2 regions of the Stenotrophomonas sp. 3(2025) genome follow, and region 2 is predicted to be linked to the other one. Evidence: predicted binding sites of a transcription regulator. Region 2 holds the regulator's gene; the other holds the start of a gene.
What was found. The regulator HrcA, encoded in region 2, represses chaperone genes, less so after heat shock. The targets are predictions, from matches to a motif close to TTNGCACTCNNNNNNNNNGAGTGCNAA.
Positions count from the first base shown of each region.

Region 1: the regulator HrcA is predicted to act here: its motif matches at 2,397-2,423, upstream of rpoH (RNA polymerase sigma factor RpoH).

Region 1 covers NZ_JBQOIF010000012.1:106,912-111,330, reverse strand. Annotated here, with positions in the region: gene ftsX (permease-like cell division protein FtsX) at 1-596, shown strand, start outside; gene ACUXVE_RS11355 (response regulator) at 604-1,446, shown strand; gene ung (uracil-DNA glycosylase) at 1,456-2,181, shown strand; gene rpoH (RNA polymerase sigma factor RpoH) at 2,435-3,310, shown strand; gene purD (phosphoribosylamine--glycine ligase) at 3,437-4,419, opposite strand, start outside.
Region 2 covers NZ_JBQOIF010000015.1:22,488-26,906, forward strand. Annotated here, with positions in the region: gene dnaK (molecular chaperone DnaK) at 1-1,369, opposite strand, end outside; gene grpE (nucleotide exchange factor GrpE) at 1,572-2,087, opposite strand; gene hrcA (heat-inducible transcriptional repressor HrcA) at 2,151-3,215, opposite strand; gene recN (DNA repair protein RecN) at 3,331-4,419, shown strand, end outside.

The DNA of each region.
Region 1 (4,419 bases), on a different contig from region 2:
TGCGGCAGGCCGGCCTCGGCGAAGCCATCGACGCACTCAACGACAACCCGTTGCCCTCGTTGCTGGTGGTCACCCCGGGCCAGGGCCAGGACGATGCACGGCTGGCACGCGCGCTGGAAAGTCTGCCCGGTGCCGACCTGGTGCAGCACGACGCCCTGTGGCGGCAGCGCCTGGATGCCTGGCTGGCCTTCGGTGCGCGGCTGGTGCAGGTGCTGTCGGTGCTGCTCGGCGCCGGTGCCGCGCTGGTGGTCGGCAACACCGTGCGCCTGGACATCCAGGCCCGCCGCGAGGAAATCGGCGTGCTGCAGCTGCTCGGCGCCAGCGATGGTTTCATCCGCCGCCCGTTCCTGTACCTGGGCGCCTGGTATGGCCTGGGCGCCGGTGCGGTCGCGCTGGGCCTGATCGGCATTGCCGGTGCCGCCCTGCGCGCGCCGCTGGCCGAGCTGTCGCGCAGCTACGGCAGCCCGTTCGTGCTGCATGGCCTGGACCTGCTGCATGGCAGCCTGGTGCTGCTTGGCACCTTGTTGCTGGGCTGGCTGGGCGCATGGCTGGTGACCGGCCACTTCCTCCGCCAGACCCGCCCGACCGACACCTGAGACCGGCATGCAACCGCAAGCGCTGAAGCACCTTGAAGGGCCCGCGACGCGGGTGATGGTGGTTGACGGCTCCAAGCTGGTGCGCAAGCTGATCGCCGACGTCCTGCAGCGCGATCTGCCGGGCGTGGAGGTGATCGGCTGCGACAGCATCGAAGACGCACAGCATGCGCTGGCGCAGGGGCCGGTCGATCTGGTCACCACCTCGTTGACCCTGCGCGATGGCGACGGCCTGGCGCTGGCGCGGAAGGTGCGCGAAGCGGCAGGGCAGGCCTATGTGCCGGTGATCGTGGTCTCCGGCGACGCCCAGCAGCACCTGGAGCAGCGCCGCTTCACCGAGTACGTCACCGACTACTTCGACAAATCGCTGGGCCACGAGGCCCTGGCGACCTTCGTGCGCGGCTACGTGCAGCCGCAGACCATTCCCGGCGCGACCATCCTCTACATCGAGGACAGCCGGGTGGTGGCCGAGGCGACCAAGCGCATGCTCGAGCGCCAGCAGCTCAATGTGATGCATGTGGTCAGCGCCGAAGAAGCGTTTACCCTGCTCACCGCCGAATCGCTCGGGCGCAGCCGCCATCGCATCGATCTGGTGCTGACCGATGTGACCCTGAAGGGAGAGCTGAGTGGTCGCGACGTGGTGCAGCGCGTGCGCGTGGACTTCGGCTACGGCAAGCGCCGCCTGCCGGTGCTGGTGATGACCGGCGATGGCAATCCGCACAACCAGACCGGCCTGCTGCAGGCCGGCGCCAACGACCTGGTGCTGAAGCCGATCGAAGAGCGCCTGCTGATCACCAAGGTGCTGTTCCAGCTGCGGCTGGCCCGGTTGAATGATGGACCCCTGTTGCGATGACGTGTTGCGATGATCGATGAAGTAGTGGACACCCCGGCGATCCAGCTGGAACCGAGCTGGAAGCAGCGTGTGGGCGATTACCTGCTGCAGCCGCAGATGCGCGAGCTGTCCAGCTTCCTGCGGCAGCGCAAGGCCATCGGTGCGGCGGTGTTCCCGCCTGGACCGCAGATCTTCGCCGCCTTTGATGCGACCCCGTTCGATCAGGTGAAAGTGGTCATCCTCGGCCAGGACCCGTACCACGGCCGTGGGCAGGCCCATGGCCTGAGTTTCTCGGTGCAGCCGGGCGTGCCGGTGCCGCCGTCGTTGTTGAACATCTACAAGGAAATCGAGGGTGACCTCGGTATAGCCCGCCCGGACCACGGCTGCCTGATCCCGTGGGCGCAGCGCGGCGTGCTGCTGCTCAACGCGGTGCTGACGGTGGAAGAGGGCAAGGCCGGTGCGCACCAGGGGCGTGGGTGGGAAGGCTTCACCGACCATGTGGTGGACGTGTTGAACCGTGAGCGCGAGGGCCTGGTGTTCATGCTCTGGGGTGCCTACGCGCAGCAGAAGGGCAAGGTGATCGATACCGGCCGCCACCGCGTGCTGAAAGCCCCGCATCCCTCGCCGCTGTCGGCCCACCGCGGCTTCCTCGGCTGCCGTCATTTCTCGATGGCCAACGAGTACCTGCAGCGCCGCGGGCAGGCGCCGATCGACTGGTCGCTGCCGCCGCGGGCGGCGCTGGCGCCATCGGGCTGAACGGCGGGCAACGCTGCCCCGAGCTGATGGGCGAAAACGCCGCCCGTTCAGCTGCCTTTGACCTGGTAAGGCCTTGTTTTGCGGGCTAGTGGGTTGAATTGCAAGGGATTGTGTATCCCGAAAAGCGCGCTCGCCACTGTCATCAAATCGCGCTACGGTAGGGTTCTGTTTGGGACCAGTGTTTCATCAATGGAATGCTGGAACTTTTTCCTCCTTTAGCAGTCCAAATCCCAGACTGCTAAGATGGGTGCCTATGAGCCAGAACACCTCTACTGCCCTTGTGGCAAACAATCTGCCGATTCCCAGTGCGCTCGGTTCGCTGGACGCCTATATCGGTGCCGTGCACCAGATCCCGGTGCTGTCGGTCGATAACGAACAGGACCTGGCCCGTCGCTTCCGCGACGGCAACGATCTGGACGCTGCCCGTGAGCTGGTGCACTCGCACCTGCGCTTCGTGGTGCACGTGGCCCGCGGTTACAACGGCTACGGCCTCGCGCTGGGCGACCTGATCCAGGAAGGCAACATCGGCCTGATGAAGGCGGTCAAGCGCTTCGACCCCGACATGGGCGTGCGCCTGGTGTCCTTCGCCGTGCATTGGATCCGCGCCGAGATGCACGAGTTCATCCTGAAGAACTGGCGCATCGTGAAGGTCGCCACGACCAAGGCGCAGCGCAAGCTGTTCTTCAACCTGCGCAAGTCGAAGAAGCGCCTGGGCTGGATGAACGCGGCCGAAGTCAGCGCAGTGGCCAAGGACCTGAACGTGTCCGAGCGCGAGGTGCTGGAAATGGAGTCGCGCCTGTCCGGCCGTGATATCGGTTTCGATGCCCCGACCGATGAGGACAGCGACCACGCGCCGCCGTCGCCGGCTGCGTATCTGGTGGCCAATGACGAAGATCCGTCGATGGCCTACGAGCGCGAGGACAGCGAAGACAACCAGATGCAGCTGCTGCGCGAAGGCCTGGCGGAACTGGATGCGCGTTCGCGCGACATCATCCGCCGCCGTTGGCTGGATGCGGACAGCAAGGTGACGCTGCAGGAGCTGGCGGACGAGTACGGCGTATCGGCCGAACGTATCCGCCAGGTTGAAGCGAACGCGCTGAAGAAGATGAAGGCGCTGTTCACCGCATAAGGCGGCGAAGCGTTTGAGTAATGGAAAGGCCCGGCATTGCCGGGCCTTTTTTTTCCTGCTGGATCCACGCATGGCGTGGATCTACTTCGCGATCCTGATCCACGCCACGCGTGGATCAGCGCGGTCTCAGATTTCCCGCGCGATCGCCCGCCAGCCGATGTCGGTGCGGTGGAATTCGTTGGCCCAGGTCACCTTCGCCACGCCCGCGTACGCGTTCGCCTGCGCGTCGCGCACGCTGTCGCCCAGCGCCGCCACGCACAGCACGCGGCCACCGGCGCTGAGCACCTGGCCCTGCGCATCCAGCGTCGTTCCTGCATGGAACACCTTGGCCGTTGCCGGCACATCATCCAGGCCGGAGATCACCTCGCCGGTGATCGGCGATTCCGGATACGGCCTGGCGGCCAGCACCACGCCGAGCGACGGGCGCGGATCCCACTGCGCGTCCACCTGGTCCAGACGGCCATCGATCGCCGCGTCCAGCAGGTCGACCAGGTCCGATTGCAGGCGCAGCATCACCGGCTGGGTTTCCGGGTCGCCGAAACGCACGTTGAACTCGATCACCTTCGGCGCGCCGCTGGCATCGATCATCAGGCCGGCGTAGAGGAAACCCGTGAACGGGATGCCGTCGGCGATCATGCCCTGCACGGTCGGGTTGACCACCTCGCGCATCACGCGGGCGTGCACGTCCGGGGTGACCACCGGGGCTGGCGAGTACGCGCCCATGCCGCCGGTATTCGGGCCGGTGTCGCCGTCGCCGACGCGCTTGTGATCCTGCGAGGTGGCCATCGGCAGTGCATGCATGCCGTCGACCATCGAAATGAAGCTGGCTTCCTCGCCGTCGAGGAATTCCTCGATCACCACGCGTGCGCCGGCATCGCCGAAGGCGTTGCCCGAGAGCATGTCGCGCACTGCGTCTTCAGCCTCGGCCAGGGTCATCGCCACGATCACACCCTTGCCGGCGGCCAGGCCGTCGGCTTTGACCACGATCGGCGCGCCCTTCTCGCGCAGGTAGGCCAGTGCCGCGTCCACCTCGGTGTGCACCGAATAGAACGCGGTGGGGATGTTGTGGCGTGCCAGGAAATCCTTGGCGTAGGCCTTGCTGCCTTCCA
Region 2 (4,419 bases):
CCAGCGACTTGTTGAAGCGGGCCTGTTCGCGCTCACCCTGCAGAACGTGCACGGTCACGGCCGACTGGTTGTCCTCGGCGGTGGAGAACACCTGCGAGGCCTTGGTCGGGATGGTGGTGTTCTTTTCGATGATCTTGGTGAACACACCGCCCATGGTTTCGATGCCCAGCGACAGCGGGGTCACGTCCAGCAGCAGCACGTCCTTGACGTCGCCACCAAGCACGCCGCCCTGGATCGCAGCACCCAGTGCCACCGCTTCGTCCGGGTTGACGTCCTTGCGCGGTTCCTTGCCGAAGAACTCGGTGACAGCCTGCTGCACCTTCGGCATGCGGGTCTGGCCACCGACCAGGATCACTTCGCTGATGTCGCTCGAACGCAGGCCGGCATCGTTCAGGGCGACGCGGCACGGCTCGATCGACTTCCTGATCAGCTCTTCCACCAGCGATTCCAGCTTGGCGCGGGTCAGCTTGATGTTCAGGTGCTTCGGACCCGACGCGTCAGCGGTGACGTACGGCAGGTTCACTTCGGTCTGCTGGGCGCTGGACAGTTCGATCTTGGCGCGCTCGGCAGCATCCTTCAGGCGCTGCAGGGCCAGCGGATCCTTGCGCAGGTCGATGCCCTGGTCCTTGTTGAACTCTTCAACCAGGTACTCGATGACGCGGTTGTCGAAGTCTTCGCCACCCAGGAAGGTGTCGCCGTTGGTGGCCAGCACCTCGAACTGCTTTTCGCCGTCGACATTGGCGATCTCGATCACCGAGACGTCGAAGGTGCCGCCGCCCAGGTCGTAGACAACGATCTTGCGATCCTTGTTGTCGCCCTTGTCCAGGCCATAGGCCAGCGCGGCCGCGGTCGGCTCGTTGATGATGCGCTTGACGTCCAGGCCGGCGATGCGGCCAGCGTCCTTGGTTGCCTGGCGCTGGCTGTCGTTGAAGTAGGCCGGCACGGTGATGACCGCTTCGGTGACCTTCTCACCGAGGAAGTCCTCGGCGGTCTTCTTCATCTTCTCCAGCACCTTGGCCGAGATTTCCTGCGGTGCCATCTTCTTGGCATCGCTGGTGGCCACCCAGGCATCGCCATTGTCATGGGCCAGGATGCTGTACGGGACGTGCGCGATGTCCTTCTGCACTTCGGCGTCGGTGAACTTGCGGCCGATCAGGCGCTTCACCGCGTAGAAGGTGTTCTTCGGATTGGTCACGGCCTGGCGCTTGGCCGAGGCACCGACCAGGACTTCGCCGTCCTTGGTGTAGGCGACGATCGACGGGGTGGTGCGATCGCCTTCCGAATTTTCGATGACGCGGGCCTTGCCGCCGTCCATGATCGCCACGCACGAGTTGGTGGTGCCGAGGTCGATACCAATGATCTTGCCCATGGGGGAGACTCCTGAAGGATGTTGTTTTTGTCAGTCCGGCCGTTCGGCCGGTGGATGAATGGGATGTGGGGGAGGCTCGTGGAACATTCAAGCCATCCCCCGAACGCTGTGTTTCCGTTCGCCCAACACGTTCAGCGTCGGTCGTGCCGATGCCCCGGTCGCGGCGGGAAAACCCGCGCCAGGCCAGGCCCGGCGCCCGCGGTCAGTCGGCGGCAACCACCACCAGCGCCGGCCGCAGCAGGCGCTCGTTGAGCAGGTAGCCCTTCTGGAACACGGTCACCACGCTGCCCGGTGCGGCGCCGGGGGCAGCGACCTGGCTGATCGCCTGGTGGTGTTCGGGGTTGAACGGCTGCCCGGTCGGGTCCAGCAGCACCAGGCCGTTGTCACCAGCGACCTTCAGCAGCTGCTTGTAGGTCAGCTCCAGGCCCTCGCGAAGCGGATGGGCATCGTCGCCGGCGGCCTTGAGGCCGGCATCGAGGCTGTCGAATACCGGCAGCAGTTCGCCCAGCAGCTTCTCGTTGGCGAACTTGCGCGCCTGTTCGATGTCGCGGGCCACGCGCTTGCGCTGGTTGTCGAGGTCGGCGCGCTCACGCAGCGCTTCGGCCTTGACCTGCTCCACTTCGGCACGGAGCTGTTCGATCTGTTCGTTGACGCCCTCGGCGGCAGCTGCGTCGGCGGCGGCCTGCTGGGCGGCGATGTCTGGCTGATCTTGATTCATGTCTGGGTCCCTGGCGGTCACTCTCCGCCTCCACCCACCCTAGTGTGGGCGGGATGCTGCGTTTCAAGCGTCCGATGCACCCGGAGTTCGCCCGCCCGGCGAAAAGGCCGCGCCGAGCACATCGGCGGTGGCCTGGACCAGCGGAATCATCCGGTCGTAGGCCATCCGCTTCGGCCCGATCACGCCCAGCACGCCCAGTACCTGGCCGTTGGCGGTGTACGGCGCGGTGACCAGCGAGACGCCCTGCAGGGGTACCACGCCGGTTTCCTCGCCGATGAAGATGCGCACGCCGGGGGCCTGGATGGTCCGCTCCAGCAGCTGCAGGATCTCGCGCTTGCTGGAAAACAGCTCGAACAGCTCGCGCAGGCGCTCCAGGTCGGACAAGTCCTGCACCCCCATCAGACGCGTCTGGCCGGCCACCAGCATGTCGTCGGCCGGCGGCTGCAGGGCCTGCTCGGCCAGTTCGACGCTGTGCGCCAGCACCTGTTCCAGCTCGGAACGGGCGTCGCGCAGCTCCAGCAGCAGGCGGGTACGGATCTCGGCCAGGGGCAGCCCGGCAAAGTGGGCATTGAGGTAGTTGGCCACCTGCTCCAGCTGCCCCGGTGCGAAGTCCTGGCGGGTCTCGATCACCCGGTTCTGCACTTCATTGTCGGCAAACACCAGGATCGCCAGCACCCGGCGCCCATCCAGCGCCACGAAATCGATCTGGCGGAAGGCGAACTGCTCGCGGCGCGGCGCGCTGACCACGCCAACGAAGTGGCTCATCGCCGACAGCAGCTCCGACGCACTGCCGAGCAGCGCCTGGGTACTGCCGCCTCCGGCCAGCTCCTGACGCAGCCGGGCCAGCTCCCCTTCGCCCGGCGGCTGCATCTGCAACAGGCTGTCGACGAACACCCGGTAGCCATGCGCGGTTGGAATCCGGCCCGCCGACGTATGCGGCGAGGCCAGCAGTCCCAGGTCTTCCAGGTCACCGAGGATGTTGCGGATGGTGGCCGGACTGACCTCCAGACCGGCCACGCGCGCCAGTGTCTGCGAACCCACGGGCTCGCCATCCTGGATGTAGCGCGCGATCAGCGTGCGCAGCAGGTGCCGCGCGCGCGGGGCAAGTTGGTCGGGAGAACCGTGCATGGAATCAACCTGTGAGACAGAGACATTAGATAATGGCGGCGCATCCCCTTGGCAAGTCATTGGACGACCCCGCCGCGCGTGCTAGCGTTGCGCGGCTGCAGACACCCCCTTACCCATGCTCAGACATCTTTCAATCAAGGATTTCGCCGTCGTCCGCGCCACCGAACTGGAGTTCGGGCCGGGCATGACCGTGGTTTCAGGCGAGACCGGCGCGGGCAAGTCGCTGATGGTCGACGCCCTGGGCTTCCTGTCCGGACTGCGCGCCGACAGCGGCGTGGTCCGCCATGGCGCGGCCCGGGCCGAACTGTCGGCCGAATTCGCGCTGGACCAGCTGCAGGCCGCCCGCCAGTGGCTGGCCAGCAATGAGCTGGACGATGAAGACCAATGCCAGCTGCGCCGCGTGATCCGCGCCGACGGCGGCTCGCGCTCGTGGATCAACGGCCGCCCGGTCACCCTGGCGCAGCTGGCCGACCTCGCCGGCCTGCTGGTGGAAATCCATGGCCAGCATGAGCAGCAGGCCCTGCTGACGCGCCCGTCGCAGCTGGCCCTGCTGGACGCCTATGCCCGCAACGAAAGCGAACGCCGCCAGGTGCGCCGCGCTGCCGTCGCCTGGCAGGCGCTGGTCGATGAATCCCTGGCACTTTCGCAACAGGGCGACGTGAGTGACCGCATCGGCTTCCTCGAACACCAGCTGCGCGAACTGGACCGTGAGGATCTGGAGCCGGAGTCGATCACCGCGCTCGGCGCCAGCCATCGCCGTCAGGCGCATGCCAGCGCCCTGTTGGCCGCCTGCCAGGCAGCTTCAGACCAGCTCAACGGCGACGAAGGCCACTCGGCGCTGGACCTGCTGCAGCAGGTGCGGCATGAACTGGCCCGGGTGGCCGAACATGACCCGCGGCTGGGCGATGTCGATGCATTGATCGACAGCGCTTCCATCCAGCTGCACGAGGCCCTCGCCCTGCTCGACCGGGTGCATGACGACCTGGACGCCGATCCGGACCAGTTCGAGGAGAACGAGCGCCGCCTCGGCCGCCTGCACGACCTGGCCCGCAAGCACCGCGTGCCCATGGATGAGCTGGCTGCGCAGCGTGAGCGCATGCACGCCGAAGTGGAACAGCTGCGCGGCGCCGACGAGCGCCTGCAGCGTCTGGCCGGCGAAATTGAGAAGGCCGCAGCGGCCTGGCGTGTCGAGGCCGCAGTACTG